2 regions of the Priestia sp. FSL P4-0332 genome follow, and region 2 is predicted to be linked to the other one. Evidence: a T-box and tRNA genes for the amino acid it is inferred to sense, from the RefSeq annotation. Region 2 holds a T-box; the other holds one or more tRNA genes.
The links. A T-box is a leader RNA that pairs with one kind of tRNA and senses whether it is charged. The one in region 2 lies ahead of serS (serine--tRNA ligase), so its partner is inferred to be a tRNA-Ser.

Region 1 (9,402 bases), 4.4 Mb from region 2:
GGGATTGCATCTGCTGCGCGCTCGTCTGGACAAGCAACACGAACAACTTGGCATCCTGCTTCTTCTAAACGTTTAATTTCTGCAACCGTTGCTTCAACATCATGTGTCTTAGTGGTTGTCATACTTTGAATAACTAACTCGTTGCTGCCTCCGATTGTTAAATCTCCAACTTTAACCGGGCGTGTTTTTGTACGATGTATAATTTCACTCACGTGATAATCTCTCCTTCAAAATGAAATCAAGAATTTGAATTCATTAATAGAATAACTCTTTATGAACAAAATAACTAGTAGAAAGTACTACCTTAGCTATTTTAACAATGACTATCCCATCTTGACAAGAAGAATGCTGTCATTACTTGTAAATAGGGAACTTATACGTTTTTCCAATTTGAATATCCTCAGGCGCTGTACCGTTATTTAACTTTTTGAAGTCTGTAATCATTTGGTTCATAGAAACCGGTATCGATTTTTTTGTAAGCTCCTCAATGACGGACAAAACTGTATCGCCTGGCTTAATTTTTATTTTTGTATAGGTGGAAGAAGAGCTGGCGGCTTTTGTTTCTGCAGGCTGCGCTTTGCTGACTTGAACTGCTTCAGTAGCAGTGGGAATGGTCCCGTATTTAATGTCGTAGTGACAAATATATCCGATAAAAGCGAAAGCGGCTAATGCACATAGCTTTTTCATTATGCTCCTCCTTCATTCTTTTGCTTATGTGTAAAGCCTATGCTTGTCTTACTTAAATATGATTGGAGAACGAAAATTGAAAGAAAAATTAATGATTGTTTCATTAGGCTTATTGCCTTTAATCATGGTGCTGGGAAATTCCATGCTCATTCCTCTGCTGCCAAGCATTCAAAAGTCACTTCATTTAAGCGGAGTTCAAACCAGTTTGATACTGAGTGCATTTTCGATTCCAGCCGCATTGTGTATCCCTGCTGTAGGGATTTTATCAGACCGGTATGGGCGTAAAAAGTTAATCATATATTCACTCGTCATGATGATAATAGGTAGTATCATCGCTGCTAGTAGTGCTTCATTCTCTTCTGGAAGCTTTGCTGTGTTGATGGCAGGCAGAGTCATTCAAGGGATTGGAGCTGCAGGTACTACAACGTTGGCAATGGCATTAACTGGAGATGTATTTACAGGGGAAAAAAGAGCAAAAGTCCTCGGGATTTTAGAAGTGTATAACGGAGTTGGAAAAGTGGTTGCACCGATAATTGGAGCATCGGCAGCACTCGTCGTATGGTATGCCGCGTTTTTTGTCTATCCTTTAGCTGCAGGTGCTGCTTTAGTAGGTATAGTGATGTATGTGAGAGAAGGGAAAACAGGTTCGGATTCAGTATCTGTTCAAGAATATTTAAAGAAAGCTATTGGGATTGTCTATGATAAAAGAAAATCGCTTTTTCCTTTATTCTTTGTCGGGGGATTAGGGTTGTTTTTATTATTTGGCATTTTATATTACTTATCTTTTCTAATAGAGGAAACGTATCATATAGACGGTTTTTTTAAAGGAACCGCTTTTTTATTTCCTCTTGGTGCGATGACGCTCGTTTCTTACTGGACCGGTCAACGCATCAAAACAGATCTAGAGCTCATGAAAAAATTAATGATAGTAGGGATAACTCTTTTATTCCTAATGTTTGGAGTATTAACGATTATTTATACGCTTCCTGTGCTGATGTTTTGTTTGACAGTCGCCTTTGGCGGCTTAGGATTTGTTCTTCCGTGTATTAATATGATGATTACTTCAGCGGCTTCAGACGAAGAAAGAGGGTTTATTGTATCCATTTATGGAACGGTGAGATTTTTAGGAGTAGCGTTGGGACCTGTTGTTTTTGAAGTGTGGATGCATGCTGAAAGGCTGATGTTTGTTTATAGCTTTATTCTGCTCACAGCAGGAGGTTTGTGGGTTTTGTATCAGTTGAAAATTCTTTCTTCTGCAATGGGAAGAAGAAAAGTTGTACCGAAATAAAGAGGCTGAGACTTAACTAAATCACTCCAATCACCACCTAGAAGCAGCCGCATACATGAAACCTGCGTTCACCATATCAATAAAAAAATCCGAACGAGTTGGATTCTCTATCAAGAATCTAGATTCCTCGTTTGGATTTTCCTTCAACTAAAATATGTTTGTCCCAGCATCTTTATTAGGTTTTACCTTTTTTCTTATAGGAACCCTTGTGACGAGCAACAAGTAAATGAAGAATGTTCCTATCCAGTAAAGAGAGCTATGTAGTGCTAGAGACAAAGAAAAAGCTTCAAAAAGCGTATAAAGCAGCGTGAAGGCTACCGTACTATAAGCGCTCAGTGCCCATAGCTGCTTGAAAGGAAGCTGCTTTTTAGTAATGAGTCCAATCAGTTTTCCAAGATAAGCAAGGCAGGTAATAGAAAGGAAGTTTAGTCCAGATGTTAATACGTACAGTAAAAGCATAGCGATAGGGACAAGTATGTATAAAGAAAATTTTTGTTCGTGAAGCAAGTTTAGCAGTTCATTTTTATCTTTATGATGCCAGTTTAGCAACTCATATGAATACGTTTGTGTTTGTGAATTAGTCGTGATGTAAATTCCATCCTTTAAAAAACCAATTGCATGAGCAGGGGAATGAAACCGTTCAATAGACTGTGAGGGGTTTAAGATAAAAGCGGTACCGTTTGCTTTTTTTGTGAAAGGTTGACTTGACGTAAGCTGTGAGTTTGAAATAGAAAAAGAAGGAACAGATTTCGGAAGATCTGTAGTAGCGATATGATAGCCGTTTACAATCGTCAAAGTCATAAAGAAAAATGTAGGCAGCAAAGAAATAAATGTTAAAAACAGCACAAAGCCAATTGTTTTATTCGTATGCTCAAAGCGAAGCGACCTTATTTTTTTGAAGGAAGTAAAACTCCATGCCATCTTTTTCAGCATGCTCATTGTAAAGCCTCCTCTTATTGAAGATTCTGATTATACCTTATTTTATAGCGAAAATTTAAGGTTTACAATAGATTTTAGAAACCGTTACCAATTACAATGATGCGGTGGAGCGTTTTGTCACAAGCACATCTTATGCGTATATGTACAGGTTTTGCCGTCATTGTTTTTGAGGATATTACGGGCAGCTTGAGGACCGTGCTGTTAATATTGCAGAGGTACACTCGAAAATCATTATTTGAAGAGGTATTCGAAAGTAAAATAAAGGAAGGACTCGTCGTGCAAGGTCTTTCTTTATAGGAGTGATTATTGTATGATAAATAGTAATAATAAAAAGGATAGGTGCGGGCATGGCTATTTTATGTTGGGCATTAATTATCATTAGCTTTGTTGTATCGTTTGTTGGGTTGGTTTATCCTATCATCCCAAGCGTGCTATTTGTAGCTCTAGGATTTGTTATATACGGTTTATTTTATGATTTTAGCTCCTATAGCTGGTTATTTTGGGTGATACAAGGATTGTTAGTTGTCGCACTTTTTTTAGCAGACTATATAGCTAATATTATTGGTGTGAAAAAATTCGGAGGCACTAAAGCAGGTGTTTGGGGAAGTACAGTTGGGCTACTTGTGGGTCCGTTTGTCATTCCGGGATTTGGAATTATTTTAGGGCCGTTTATCGGAGCGATTGTAGGAGAACTGATTGTTCATCGGACCACAATTAGCAACGCAGTAAAAATTGGAGTAGGTTCGGTTATTGGCTTTTTTAGTGGCGCTATTTCAAAAGGATTTATTCAACTGCTGATGATTGCCTATTTTTTATACGCTGTTTTAAAATAATATATTGACTTTAGGCTAGAAACATGTTAAATTTTTAATGTCGCTAGTAAATGTTATATTGTTCCACAGTAGCTCAGTGGTAGAGCTATCGGCTGTTAACCGATCGGTCGTAGGTTCGAGTCCTACCTGTGGAGCCATGGCGGTGTAGCTCAGCTGGCTAGAGCGTACGGTTCATACCCGTGAGGTCGGGGGTTCGATCCCCTCCGCCGCTATTTTCCAATTTGCGTTTGTGACATACATAATTCATATTGTTCCACAGTAGCTCAGTGGTAGAGCTATCGGCTGTTAACCGATCGGTCGTAGGTTCGAGTCCTACCTGTGGAGCCATGTGGACCCTTAGCTCAGCTGGTTAGAGCAGACGGCTCATAACCGTCCGGTCGCAGGTTCGAGTCCTGCAGGGTCCACCATTTATAGGGTTGGAGGAATACCCAAGTCCGGCTGAAGGGATCGGTCTTGAAAACCGACAGGGGTGTTAAAGCCCGCGGGGGTTCGAATCCCTCTTCCTCCGCCATACTATTGTCTATTCAAAGCTTCTTTTGAGAAAAAGAAGCTTTTTTTATGTTTAAAAGAATAGCGAATGGGAATTAGGTAAATATAAATCATGGATTAGGAACTTTTTATTTGAAACAGTAGGGTAAATTTGCTAATCTAAACGTATATGGTGCTTTTGCGCCAAAATGCTTACATATTTTGAAGGAGGAATTATTCATGGCTTACAAATTACCAGAACTACCTTATGCATACGATGCACTGGAACCACATATCGACAAAGAAACAATGAATATTCACCACACAAAACATCACAACACATATGTTACAAATCTAAACGCTGCTGTTGAAGGCAAAGCGGATTTAGAAAGCAAAAGTATTGAAGAGTTAATTTCAAACTTAGATGCTGTTCCTGAAGATATCCGTACAGCAGTACGCAATAACGGTGGCGGTCATGCGAACCACTCATTATTTTGGACAATCCTTTGCCCTAACGGCGGCGGTGCTCCAACTGGTGAATTAGCAGACGCTATCGCTAGCAAATTCGGCAGCTTTGATCAATTCAAAGAAGAATTTGCAAATGCAGCTAAAACTCGCTTCGGTTCTGGCTGGGCTTGGTTAGTTGTAAACAACGGCGAATTAGAAGTAACAAGCACACCAAACCAAGATAGCCCATTAATGGAAGGCAAAACGCCAATTCTTGGTCTAGACGTTTGGGAGCACGCTTACTACTTAAATTACCAAAACCGCCGTCCAGATTACATTTCAGCATTCTTTAATGTTGTAAAATGGGACGAAGTTGCTAAGCGTTACGACGCTGCAAAATAAGCTGAAGACGTATTTAAGAGCCAGTAAAGTAATTATTACCTTTACTGGCTTTTTTGTTTTCCAATTCTTTTACATATCTCCTTTTCTTTTTCACACACTAGGTGTAGAAGAGAAAAGGAGTTTTTTGATATGCCTTTATTAAAAAAAGTAGTTGGAGATGTAGAAGTTAGTAAAGATTTACTTTTGCTTTTAATTATAGGCGGTCTTTATGCCTTGGCTATTTCAATTTCCAATTCGTTTGTTAACATTTATCTGTGGAAACAATCAGGCGAATTTTCGGATCTCGCTATTTATAATTTAGCGGTAGTGGTGCTTCAGCCGCTTACGTTTATTTTAGCAGGTAAATGGGCCAAACGAATTGACCGGGTTGTGGTTTTAAGGTTAGGTGTATCTTTTTTAGCTGTTTTTTATATCGCTGTATTAGTCAGTGGAGCTAACGCAGCCGAGTATTTAGTATTGCTTGGTGGACTGCTGGGTATAGGATACGGCTTTTATTGGCTAGCTTTTAATGTGCTAACTTTTGAAATTACAGAACCTGATACAAGAGACTTTTTCAACGGATTTTTAGGGATCTTAAACTCTTTTGCAGGGATGATTGGTCCTTTAGGAGCGGGCTTTGTTATTTCCGCTTTGTATGAATCACTTGGGTATAAAATTGTGTTTGGTGTATCGCTGCTATTGTTTATCGGTGCCGTTGTGCTTAGTTTTTTTATTACAAGACGCGCAGCGGAAGGAGTATACAAATTTAAAGAAGTATGGGCTGAACGAAAAGTCAATAAAGACTGGAATCGAATATTGCAGGCTCATTTCTTTCAAGGGTTGCGTGAAGGTACGTTCATTTTTGTTGTATCCGTCATGGTATTTATTACGACGGGAAGTGAATTAGCTTTAGGAACATATGGACTGGTGAATTCAGCGGTTGCGTTTGTAGGATACTATGTTGCCTCAAGGTTTATTAAGCAAAAAAATCGCCTTCGGTTTATCTTCACAGGAGGCCTCCTTCTCTATGGAGCAGTCTTTTTGCTTATCTTTAACTTATCGTATCCAAAGTTAATTATATATGCTGTTTGTATTGCCATTGCCTATCCTATTTTGTTGGTTCCATTCATTTCTCTAACGTACGATGTGATTGGACGAGCAAAAGACGTTGTTTCAAAAAGAATTGAATACATTGTTGTCAGAGAAGTATTTCTGAATATCGGGCGCGTCGTTTCCATATCTTTATTTTTAATAGCTGTACTAATTTTTGATGAAGCAAAAAGTATTCCCATTTTATTAGCTATTGTTGGAGCAGGGCATACGATCATTTATTTTTGTGTGAGACATATCTCACAGCCTCTGCACAAAAAAGAAACGACTGTTACTCCTCCGGTATTAAATGAAGGAGACGGAGAGTCTCCAGCTTAGAGTGTTGTCAGCTCCTTCATTTGTACTATGGAAAATGCTTCGCTTTTCTTTTAGAATAAATACGTTGTGTAAATAGGCACCTGCCAGGTGTCTATTTATTTGCTAAATGTCTGATTTTATGGTGTTATGGTATATATGTTTTATAAAGTGTAGGTGTTGGTATGAAAAAGAAAAAAAGAAGAAAAAGTCACGTGCCTTTTCGTGTGAACTTACTTTTCTTGACCGTATTTGCCCTATTTTCCGTATTAATTTTGCGGTTGGGACTTGTTCAAATTGTGTACGGTGAGAATTACGAACGAGAAGTCGAAAAAACACAGGACGTTACGGTCAGTACGCCTGTTCCTCGAGGGAAAATGTACGATCGTTATAACCGCGTAATTGTAGATAATACCTCTTTAAATACGATTACATATACTCGTTTTCAAGGAAATACAGCTGAAGAAAGGCTGCGCATCGCTAAAAAGTTAGCCACTATGATCGATGTTCCTTACACCACAAATGTGATTGATATTCCAGAAAATAAAAAGAATAAAGATGCTAAAAATGTGGTAAAAATTACAGAACGCGATATGAAGGATTATTGGATTATGCTTCACCCTAAAGAAGCGGAACAGAAAATTACGCAAGCTGATCGCAAAAAAGTTCAAGATGGTGAAATGACTGATGACGAACTGTATCAACATCAGTTAGACCGCATCTCTAAAAAAGATTTAGAAAGTCTAAAGAGTGATTTAGAAGTTCTCGCTATTAAGCGCCAAATGGAGGCAGGTTACTCTAACACCCCGCAAATTGTTAAGAGCGGTGTGACAAATGAAGAGTATGCCGTTGTAAGTGAGCACTTAGATGAACTTCCAGGTGTTGATACAACAACGTATTGGGATCGCTCATACCCAGAAAACAGTACTCTCCGTACTTTGCTTGGAAATGTATCATCTGCCAACGAAGGACTGCCCAAAGATAAAGTACAGTATTACTTGTCAAGAGGCTATAGCCGAAATGACCAAGTTGGGACGAGCTATTTAGAGAAGCAATACGAAGCCCAGCTCAGCGGTCAAAAAGAAAAAGTTCAATATGTAACAGATAAAAAAGGAAATCTCCTTGATACAATTCAAGTGTCTAAAGGTGAACGCGGCAGTGATTTGGTTTTAACTATTGATATGGAGCTTCAAAAAGCAGTAGAAAAACAAATTACGGACCAGCTTTTAGCTAAAAAGCAAATGAAAGGAACGCAATTTTTAGACCGTGCTTTTGTTATTATGATGGATCCTCACACAGGAGAAATTTTAACAATGGCAGGTAAAAAATACACCATTGATAAGAAGACTGGAGCGCCTAAAATAGAAGATTTTTCATTGGGAAATATTTCAACATCTTATACAATGGGCTCTGTTGTAAAAGGAGCAACGGTTTTAGCCGGCTTAGATTCAGGAGCTATTAAGCCAAACACAGTGTTCGTTGATGAACCGTTAAAAATTAAAGGAACACCGGTTAAAAAATCAGCTGAGGCTGAAGGGCTAGGACCCTTAACGTATTCATCTGCGTTAAAATATTCATCCAACGTATTTATGTTTAAAACGGTAATGGCTATGGCTGGGTTACAGTATCATAAAAACATGACTTTACCGATTAAACCTGATACATTCAGCGAACTGCGTTCTTACTACAGTCAGTTCGGCTTAGGCGTATCAACAGGCATAGACCTTGATAACGAATCAACAGGTGTCCAAGGTGGAAGCGATGTTCCAGGTACGGCGCTTGATTTAGGAATTGGTCAGTATGATACGTACACGCCGCTGCAGCTTGTTCAATATACTTCTGCAATAGCTAATGGAGGGTATCGCATTAAGCCGCAGCTAGTAAAAGAAATCCGAAAACCAACGATTAAAACCGATGAAATTGGCGGTACGCAGCATTCATTTGAGCCTGATGTGTTAAATCGTATCACGATGAAAGAAGAATACATTAAAGATGTTCAAAGTGGCTTTAAGCGCGTTACGCAAGAACAAGGCGGTACAGGGTATGCAGCTTTCCATACAGCGAACTATAATCCTGCTGGTAAATCAGGAACGGCACAAGCCTATGAGAAAAACCCAAGCGGAGGGGACCCTATTAAAGTTAATAATTCAAACTTTGTGGCCTTTGCTCCGGCAAATAATCCTGAAATTGCAGTAGCTGTGGTGGTACCATCGGCATTTGTGCCAAGTGCACCAAATACCATTACAAAAGAGCTTGCTCGTTCTGCGCTCGATACGTATTTTGATTTAAAGAAAAAAGGTGAACAAGAAGTAAAAGACCAAGAAGAGAATCAACAGGCTGTCATTGCAAACGACGCCAATTAAAGAGGCTGGAACAAAAACATATTAATTGAAGTTAAGATCCGAACAAAGTTGGTTAAGAATCAACTTTGTTCAGATTTTTTATTTGTAGGGTGAACGTAGATTTCGTGTATGTAGGTGCTTTTAGCGGTTGATTGGAGGGCAAGGTGAAGACTCCTGCAGGAAAAGCGAAGCGACGAGGAGACTCACCGGCCGTTCGTGGAAAGCGAAGTCTTGCACGAAAATCAACAGTGGTGTCGGAAGTAATTCATACTGGCTTATTTATCTAATTTATCCATCTTTAGATTGAGTTGATTTAGTTATGTCTCTACCTCTTCTTTTTTTGTTAAAAATCTTTACATATATGGTTTTTTATTGAATTTAAGGGTCGTAAGAACTAGTTTTTTACCTAAAAAACACGCAGATAGACCTTCGTTTACAAAAGCTTTACATTGAGTTAAAACACAATTAATAGTCGGCTATTATTCTGTAAGTGTAAGGATTAATAGAAATGATCAAAATAAGGGGAAGCGTTTCGGCTTCTCGTATTTATTTACACTGATAGTAAACAATAGATATTAAATAGACATAGAGAGACTTTTATTGTGCTCAAAAC
Region 2 (9,402 bases):
AGAGCGTAATGGGGTAAGATACATAACAGTTGTAATGAATGCTAAGGAAAACGGCAAGTCTACGGAAGCTGCTCGTTTTTCCCAAACGAAAAAGATATTGGATTATGCTTTTAGTCATTTTCAGTTAAAAGAAGTAGTGCCTGCTAACGGCGAGATTAAAGGGCATGAAACAATTGATGTTGCTAAAGGAAAATCAAAAGAAGCTTCCGTTTCTCCAAAGAATTCGGTAAAGATTATTACCGAAAAAGGTCAAAAAGATCATACTAAAATCAACTTTAAGTTAAACGATAAAGTTATGAACGATCAAAAAGTTGTTGCTCCTATTAAAAAAGGAGAAACAGTTGCTTATGTGAGTGCAACAAACAGCAATCTTAAAGATTTAGGCTATGTAGGAGGTCAAACTACAGATAGCATGACGCCGGTTGTGACAAACGAATCTGTTGAAAAAGCTGGATGGTTCTCTCTCGCTATCCGCAGTATTGGCAACTTCTTCAGTGATATTTGGATGAATGCTGCAAATACAGTGAATAACTGGTTTTAATGATAACTCAAGAGAAAGAAGAGATACTACAAGAGAGTATCTCTTCTTTTTATTTTTAGATTTGTTTGTATATAATCTATAAATTAGATAGGAATTTTCCGAAAAATGCGGTAAAATAGACACTAAGTTTTGAATTTTGTATATACACTAAAAATTATTGTGAAACACTTGATACAGGAGGAAGACAAACATGAATAACATTACAGGTACTGATCGTGTAAAACGAGGAATGGCGGAAATGCAAAAAGGTGGCGTTATCATGGACGTTATCAATGCAGAGCAAGCAAAAATTGCAGAAGCAGCAGGCGCTGTTGCTGTTATGGCATTAGAGCGTGTTCCAGCTGATATCCGTGCAGCAGGCGGCGTGTCTCGTATGGCAGACCCAACAATTGTTGAAGAAGTGATGAATGCTGTGTCCATTCCAGTTATGGCAAAAGCTCGTATTGGCCATATTGTTGAAGCACGCGTGCTAGAAGCGATGGGTGTAGACTACATCGATGAAAGTGAAGTGTTGACTCCAGCTGATGAGGAGTTTCATTTGAATAAAAATACATTTACGGTTCCATTTGTGTGCGGTTGCCGTGATCTTGGCGAAGCATCTCGTCGTATTGCTGAAGGAGCTGCAATGCTTCGTACAAAGGGCGAACCAGGGACAGGAAACATCGTGGAAGCAGTACGTCATATGCGTCAAGTAAACGCTCAAGTACGTAAAGTTGTGGGCATGGACGAAGACGAGTTAATGACAGAAGCTAAACTATTAGGTGCGCCTTATGAGCTATTACTGCAAATTAAACGTGAAGGCCGTTTACCGGTTGTAAACTTTGCAGCAGGCGGCGTAGCAACACCCGCAGACGCAGCGTTAATGATGCAGCTTGGAGCAGACGGCGTGTTCGTTGGATCAGGAATCTTCAAATCAGACAACCCTGAAAAATTTGCGCGAGCAATCGTGGAAGCAACAACACATTATCAGGACTATGAGCTTATTGCAAACTTATCAAAAGGGTTAGGAAGTGCAATGAAAGGGATTGAAATTTCATCATTATTACCAGAAAACCGCATGCAAGAGCGTGGATGGTAATTTAAAGGGAGTTTTGACAAAATGGTAAAAGTAGGCGTGTTAGGATTACAAGGTGCCTTTCGCGAGCATGCACAAGCATTAGAAGCAGCAGGCGCTGAAGCCATTATCATAAAAAAAGTTGAACAGCTAAACGAAATAGATGGTTTAATCCTACCGGGCGGCGAAAGCACAGCAATGCGTCGTCTGATCGACAAATATGACTTCATGGAACCTCTTCGCCAGTTTGCACAAGCAGGTAAACCGGTATTTGGTACGTGTGCGGGTTTAATTTTACTCGCAGGACAAGTCGTTGACCGTGAAGAGCCCCATTTAGGTGTTATGGATATTACGGTAGCTCGCAACTCGTTTGGGCGTCAACGGGATAGCTTTGAAGCTGCCCTAAATATTAAAGATATCGGTGAAGGTTTTATAGGCGTATTTATCCGCGCTCCGCATATTGTAGAAGTAGGAGAAAACGTTGAAGTCTTAGCAATGCATAACGACCGAATTGTTGCGGCAAGACAAGGTCAATTCTTGGGATGTTCGTTTCATCCAGAATTGACAGATGATGCTCGCATGGCACAGTATTTTGTAGCAATGGTTGAAGAAGCTTCAAAAAAACCTGTATAAATGAATTGCATCTTGTAAAGACTTGTAGTACATTATGATTAATAAAAATGATATTGGTATAAAGCGTTGATAGGAAATAGTAATAAGATTTTTGATTTCAAGAGAGTCGATGGCTGGTGTGAATCGATAATCAATTCTTATGAATCCGTCCTGGAGCAAGCTGTCGAAAAAGTAGTAGGCAGTTTCGGTTCATCCGTTATCTGGTTTAAGAGGAAGGCTTATTTTAGCTTTCAATTAGGGTGGCAACGCGGGTAAACTCTCGTCCCTTTCATGGGGATGAGAGTTTTTATTTTGCCCTTTTATACTAAAGGAGGTACTAAGTATGTTAGATTTAAAATTTTTACGTGCTAATTTTAATGAAGTAAAAGAAAAGCTCAAGTTTCGTGGTGAGGACTTAACGGACTTAGGTCGCTTTGAAGAGTTAGATGCAAAACGCCGTGAGCTAATTGCTCAAACAGAAGAGTTAAAAAGCAAGCGAAATGAAGTATCACAGCAAATTGCACAATTGAAGCGTGAAAAACAAGATGCTGATCATTTAATCGTTGAAATGCGTGAAGTAGGAGATCGCGTAAAGCAATTGGATGAAGAGCTTCGCAGCGTTGAAGAAGAATTAGAACTATTGCTGCTTTCAATTCCTAACGTTCCACATGAAAGTACGCCTGTAGGTGAAACTGAAGATGATAACGTAGAAGTTCGCAAATGGGGAGAAATTAAACAATTTGATTTTGAACCAAAACCGCATTGGGATTTAGGAACAGATTTAAATATTTTAGATTTTGAAAGAGCTTCGAAAGTAACGGGAAGCCGCTTTGTATTTTATAAAGGGTTAGGTGCAAGATTAGAACGTGCTCTTATTAACTTTATGATGGATTTACATATGGATGAGCATGGTTATGAAGAAATCCTTCCTCCATATATGGTGAATCGCACAAGCATGACAGGAACAGGGCAGCTTCCTAAATTTGAAGAAGATGCATTCAAGATTAAAGAAGAAGATTATTTCTTAATTCCTACAGCTGAAGTACCAGTTACAAATTTACATCGTGATGAAATTTTAAGCGGAGATCAGCTTCCAATTGCTTATACAGCGTATAGTGCTTGCTTCCGCTCAGAAGCAGGCTCTGCAGGAAGAGATACACGTGGTCTTATTCGTCAGCATCAGTTTAATAAAGTAGAACTTGTTCGCTTTGTTAAGCCAGAAGATTCTTATGATGAATTAGAAAAATTAACGGGCCATGCTGAAAAGGTTCTTCAACTATTAGGTTTACCTTACCGAGTTCTAAGCATGTGTACAGCTGACTTAGGTTTCACAGCAGCCAAAAAGTATGATATTGAAGTTTGGATTCCAAGTTATGAAACGTATCGTGAAATTTCTTCATGTTCAAACTTTGAGAGCTTCCAAGCTCGCCGTGCTAATATTCGCTTCCGCCGTGATACAAAAGCAAAACCAGAGCATGTTCATACACTAAACGGTTCTGGCTTAGCAATTGGCCGTACGGTAGCTGCAATTTTAGAAAACTACCAGCAGGAAGATGGATCAATTCAAATTCCAGAAGTGCTGCGTCCATATATGGGAAATAAAGAATTTATTTCTAAATAAAAGTAGAAGATGTTCATTAAGAATTAATTCTTAATGAACATCTTTTTTAAAAAAATCAATAAAAGAGTTGACTTCATTATTTGTATATGATAAATTAATACTTGTCGATACGGAGGAATACCCAAGTCCGGCTGAAGGGATCGGTCTTGAAAACCGACAGGGGTGTTAAAGCCCGCGGGGGTTCGAATCCCTCTTCCTCCGCCATATTTGACTTATAATGCAATTAACATAGCGCGATAAATTGGAGATTGGAAAACCGTTACTTATAAGTAACGGTTTTTTATTTGTTAAAAATGCCGCTTTATCTATTAAAGCGGCATTTTTTTATAGATGACGACGTTTTAGCTTTTCATTATGTTGTAAAAAGCGAGCCACTTTTTCAACAATTGATTCAATTGAATCAGGATCCTTGATAAGGTCGTATTCTCTAATATCTAAACGAAGAATAGGACAAGCCGTAAAGTTATTAATCCAGTCTTCGTATCGGGCGTGCATCTCTTTCCAATAATCAAGAGGCGTTTGTTGTTCCATTGGTCGCCCTCTTTCTTGAATGCGATCTACAATATCTTCGAAGCTGCCTTCCAAATAAATGAGCAGATCCGGATGAGGGAAATATGGAGTCATAACCATTGCATCGAACAAGCTTGTATATGTTTCATAGTCTACTTTAGACATCGTTCCTTTTTCAAAATGCATCTTAGCAAAAATACCGGTATCTTCGTAAATGGATCTGTCTTGGATGAAGCCGCCGCCATACTCGAAAATTTTCTTTTGTTCTTTAAAGCGTTCCGCTAGAAAATATACTTGTAGGTGGAAGCTCCAACGTTCAAAATCCCCATAAAATTTGTCCAGGTAAGGGTTGGAATCTACTTTTTCAAACGATGTGCGAAATTGGAGAGCATCAGCCAATGATTGAGTCATTGTAGATTTCCCAACTCCAACTGTGCCCGCTATCGTCAACACAGCATCATTAGGAATGTTGTATTTCGATCGTAAGTTTACCATTACATACTCCTTTTTAACATACTCTCTTGAACCTCTGATAAGATTCTATTTAAGTGTTGTTTATTTTGTACAAAATCTATTTCATCACCGTCATAACGTAAAATGGTTACATCAGGGTTATTTTGTTCAAACGCCGTCATAGCTTTTTCATAATCATCACTTAGCCTCGCAAGGTAGTGAGGATCGATGTTTCGTTCAATTTCTCTTCCGCGCATTTTAATACGCTTTAACAAGGTATCTAAACTGGCATTTAAATAAATAATAATGTTCGGAGCTGGCATATCAGCCGTTAAGATGTGGAAGATTTGTACATATTTTTTATACTGTTCATCTTTTAACGTTTGCTCAGCAAAAATCATGTTTTTCATAATATGATAATCTGCTACAACAGGTTTTTTATAAGATAAGAACCCTTTTTGAATATCCTCCAACTGCTTATATCGATTACATAGAAAAAACATTTCGGTTTGAAAACTCCACTCGTTGATATTTTCATAAAATTTCCCGAGAAATGGATTTTCATCTACGATTTCTTTTAAAATTTCGAATTGAAATGCTTGTGCAATCTCTTTAGCTAGAGAGGTTTTTCCGACACCGATGGGTCCTTCTACTGAAATAAAAGGTGTGCCTTGCATTCATTTGCCTCCTTCATGACCACTCGTTCAAAAAAAACAGACAAAAAATATTTTAACATAGAGAAGGAGAATAAGGGGAAAAGAAATTTCTTTCAGTAAGAAGAATAACAAAAAGCCTACTGTTAACAGTAAGCTTTCCCTATTTATGGCTGTGTCACTCTTTTTGTAATTTTGAAGTTGTCTTCAATCAAGAGCCAGTTTTGCGGGAAATCTAAGCCTAGTTTCCAGTAAGCCATTCCTCTAAGTTTTAATTCTTTGATTAAATCAAACTTGGCCTGAATAGACCTAGCGTCTTCAAACCATACTTCGTGGGTGCGCTGCTGTTCATCTTTATACCGGAAGAAAGGAGCTTGTGCTTTATTGTCGTATTGAATAGCTACTTTATAGCGAGCTGCCAACTCAATAGCTCGTTGAGGACTAATGGCTTTGGCATATTCTCCTCCTGGTTTGTAAGGAAGTGTCCAATCGTAACCGTATAGGTTTTGGCCCATGATAATTTTTGAACTAGGTATTTCAGATACTGCATATTCTAAAACATCACGTACGGGACCAATAGGAGAGACGGCCATAGGAGGCCCACCGCTATATCCCCATTCGTATGTCATCGGAACAACGAAGTTAGCAATCTCTCCAATGGCTTTATAATCATGTGCTTCATACCATTTGCCTTTTTGATCTCGACTTGTCTTCGGAGCTAAAGCGACAGACATAAGAAGTTGCTCATCTTGAAGACGCTTTTTTGCTTTCTGTAAAAATGCAATATAGGCTTCTTTATCTGCCGGACGCAAAAATTCGAAGTCAAAGTGAATGTCTCTGAAATTTTGTTCTTTCGCTGTTTTTACAATATTATTTAAGAGCGTATCTTGAACGTCTTTATTATTTAAAATTGCTCGGCCGACTTCGTCACTGAATGCGCCGTTTTCAATATTAGCCAATACCATTAAGAAAATGACGTCATTTTCTTTAGCAATAGAACCTAAATTGTTAAGTGGAGGTGCCTTTAGAGAACCGTCTTTTTGCACTTCGAAGTTCGCTGGCCCGAGATAAGTAAGGTATTTTGCATTTTGATTAATCATTTTCTCTGTTTGAGGAGTGATTTTTCGATTGCTTGTTTCAACATACCCTAAAAACTCACCGTTTCTTTTGTTGGGGGAAGGGGGAATTAAGATGCGGCGGCCAGGTGTTAAGGGTGCTGTAACTGAAACATTGTTCGCATTGGCAATAGCCTGATAGCTAACGCCTAATTTTCTTCCTACCTTCCATATAGTGTCCCCAGCTTTTACTGTGTAGTAAGTACCGTTGATTGGAATAACCATAGATTGCCCGATGACGAGTTGATTTGGATTAGGTAATTCATTTGCTCTTATAATTTTCCCTGCGTCAATGCGGAACTGTTTTGCAATACTATATATACTGTCACCTGCTTTAACAGTGTAAATTTGCATAATAAAAAGCCTCCATTTCATATGACTTACTTCCATCATATGAGAAGGCTTTTTACTTAATTCATCAACTCGGTATGTTTGCAAATACGAGCATTTAATACGTTATGCATCATTCTCAAAGCAAAGGTATTGTCTTCATCTGCGTTTGAAGCAATACAATCTTCAGGCACAATTAAGTTATACTCACGCATATAAGCATCGTTGGCTGAAAAAAGCACGCATATATTTCCCGCAATTCCTGTTAAAATAAGTGTATGCACATCGAGCTGTGATAGCAAAATATTTAAAGCTGTCCCATAGAAGATAGAATGCTTTGGTTTAATTAAAAAGTAATCAGCGTTTTGTGGTGAAATGTGATGTAGAATGGGTGAGCTTATCTCATTTGTGCAGTGTGTTAAAATGGTTTCTAAGTTTGCTTGCCATAGCTTATAGTGGTCATTGACATAAATGATAGGGATATGTTGAGACGAGGCATATTGTTTTAATTTGGAAATGTTTTGAGCAATTGTTAAAGATTTTTCAGCAAGTATTTTGCCGTTTTTAAATTGAAAATCGTTTAGCATATCAATAATAATTAAAGCAGTTTTAGCGTTCTTCACATAAGGTCTCTCCTTTTCCTGATGTACATAGTAAATAGTTTGACTCAGAAAAAATATAATATGTAAGGTTGGATAAAAAGTGTTAAATGATGAAAAGTATATGAGGTTGGCAATTGATGAAGCATTAAAAGCCAAAGATAAATTAGAGGTTCCCATTGGAGCAGTTATTGTTCAAAATGACGAGGTAGTTGCTTCAGCTTATAACTTACGAGAAACAGAACAGCGATCAGTTGCTCATGCGGAACTTTTAGCAATTGATGAAGCATGTAAGAAACTAGGAACATGGAGATTAGAAGACGCTACGTTATATGTCACCTTAGAACCATGTCCGATGTGTGCAGGTGCTATTGTATTATCAAGAGTGAAAAGAGTTGTGTTTGGCGCTTATGATCCTAAAGGTGGCTGCGCGGGAACATTGTTAAACTTATTAGAGTTTGAAAAGTTTAATCACCAAGCACAAGTAGTAGGAGGTATGCTAGAAGAAGAATGCGGGAGCCTCTTAACGACCTTTTTTCGTGAGTTGCGTCAACGAAAAAAGGCTGGAAAATAGCGCTAAAAAAGTAAGTTTTCTATAGCGGTTGCATTTTTGAATGAAAAGACGTATACTTGTAAATGCATCAACTTGATGCCCAAACTATTGGTTTCAACTTTGCCGTGCTAAGCGGGGAGGTAGCGGTGCCCTGTACTCGCAATCCGCTCTAGCGAGGCCGAATTCCTTCTTGAGGTTAGCTCATCTTAGGGCCTGCCTTAAGTAAGTGGTGTTGACGTTTGGGTCCTATGCAATGGGAATCTGTGAACCCTGTCAGGTCCGGAAGGAAGCAGCAGTAAGCAGAACCTCTCATGTGCCATGGGGTCGCCTGAACCGAGCTAACTGCTTAAGTAACGCCTGGGGTGGCTAATCGACGGAAGGTGCACGGCAGTTATATACATAAGTTTAGTCTACTCTGTTGGAGTAGGCTTTTTATTTTATCTCTCACTATTTTGAAAAAAAACCTCATAATACGCTATAATGATAACTAATGAATTATATTAAAAGGAGAGGATGTAGTGGCATATCAGGCTCTGTACCGTGTATACCGTCCTCAAAGCTTTAACGACGTAGTCGGTCAACAACATATTATCAAAACACTTCAAAATGCCCTTGTCCAAGAGAAATTTTCGCATGCGTATTTATTTTCTGGACCTCGAGGGACAGGAAAGACAACAGCTGCTAAAATTTTAGCGAAAGCCGTTAACTGTGAAAAAGCACCCATTGCTGAACCCTGTAATGAATGTGCAACTTGTCGGGGAATTACTGATGGTTCCATTTCGGATGTAATTGAAATTGATGCAGCCTCTAATAATGGAGTCGATGAAATTCGAGATATCCGTGATAAAGTAAAATATGCACCTAGTGCTGTTCGATACAAAGTGTACATTATTGATGAAGTTCATATGCTTTCAATTGGAGCTTTTAACGCTTTATTAAAAACGTTAGAAGAACCTCCTGCACATGTTATCTTTATTTTAGCTACAACAGAGCCGCATAAAATTCCATTAACGATTATCTCTAGATGTCAGCGCTTTGATTTCAAACGCATTTCGCCAGAAGATATCGTATATCGAATGAAGGAAGTATTGGGTTCTGAAGAGCTAGAAGTAAGCGAGGATGCTCTTTACGAAATTGCGAAAGCTTCAGAAGGCGGCATGCGTGATGCACTTAGTCTTTTAGACCAAGCCATCTCGTATAGTACGGAGAAGGTGAGCTTAGAGGATGTTCTATCCATAACAGGAGCAGTATCACAGGCTTTTATTGTGAAGATCGTCCAAGCTATCTTTAATGAAAACATCGTAGAAGCGCTAGACTCTGTTGAAAGTTTGATCAAAAACGGAAAAGATCCAGCGAGGTTT

Region 1: it encodes a tRNA-Ser, which carries the amino acid that the T-box ahead of serS (serine--tRNA ligase) is inferred to sense. The anticodon was not compared.

The regions. Positions count from the first base shown of each region.
Region 1 is NZ_JBBOUA010000001.1:4,385,501-4,394,902, reverse strand. Features, by position in the region: gene ispG (flavodoxin-dependent (E)-4-hydroxy-3-methylbut-2-enyl-diphosphate synthase) at 1-203, opposite strand, end outside; gene MKY06_RS23065 (hypothetical protein) at 355-687, opposite strand; gene MKY06_RS23060 (MFS transporter) at 764-1,975, shown strand; gene MKY06_RS23055 (DUF1189 domain-containing protein) at 2,123-2,914, opposite strand; gene MKY06_RS23050 (DUF456 domain-containing protein) at 3,262-3,747, shown strand; tRNA gene MKY06_RS23045 (tRNA-Asn) at 3,810-3,884, shown strand; tRNA gene MKY06_RS23040 (tRNA-Met) at 3,886-3,959, shown strand; tRNA gene MKY06_RS23035 (tRNA-Asn) at 4,000-4,074, shown strand; tRNA gene MKY06_RS23030 (tRNA-Ile) at 4,078-4,154, shown strand; tRNA gene MKY06_RS23025 (tRNA-Ser) at 4,166-4,258, shown strand; gene sodA (superoxide dismutase SodA) at 4,456-5,064, shown strand; gene MKY06_RS23015 (MFS transporter) at 5,194-6,471, shown strand; gene MKY06_RS23010 (peptidoglycan D,D-transpeptidase FtsI family protein) at 6,633-8,810, shown strand; gene MKY06_RS23005 (hypothetical protein) at 8,954-9,076, shown strand.
Region 2 is NZ_JBBOUA010000001.1:17,772-27,173, forward strand. Features, by position in the region: gene MKY06_RS00070 (serine hydrolase) at 1-541, shown strand, start outside; gene pdxS (pyridoxal 5'-phosphate synthase lyase subunit PdxS) at 732-1,619, shown strand; gene pdxT (pyridoxal 5'-phosphate synthase glutaminase subunit PdxT) at 1,641-2,228, shown strand; T-box leader at 2,286-2,498, shown strand; gene serS (serine--tRNA ligase) at 2,551-3,828, shown strand; tRNA gene MKY06_RS00090 (tRNA-Ser) at 3,940-4,032, shown strand; gene MKY06_RS00095 (deoxynucleoside kinase) at 4,153-4,833, opposite strand; gene MKY06_RS00100 (deoxynucleoside kinase) at 4,833-5,468, opposite strand; gene MKY06_RS00105 (glycoside hydrolase family 18 protein) at 5,612-6,913, opposite strand; gene MKY06_RS00110 (isochorismatase family cysteine hydrolase) at 6,970-7,512, opposite strand; gene tadA (tRNA adenosine(34) deaminase TadA) at 7,592-8,062, shown strand; RNA gene ffs (signal recognition particle sRNA large type) at 8,165-8,429, shown strand; gene dnaX (DNA polymerase III subunit gamma/tau) at 8,560-9,402, shown strand, end outside.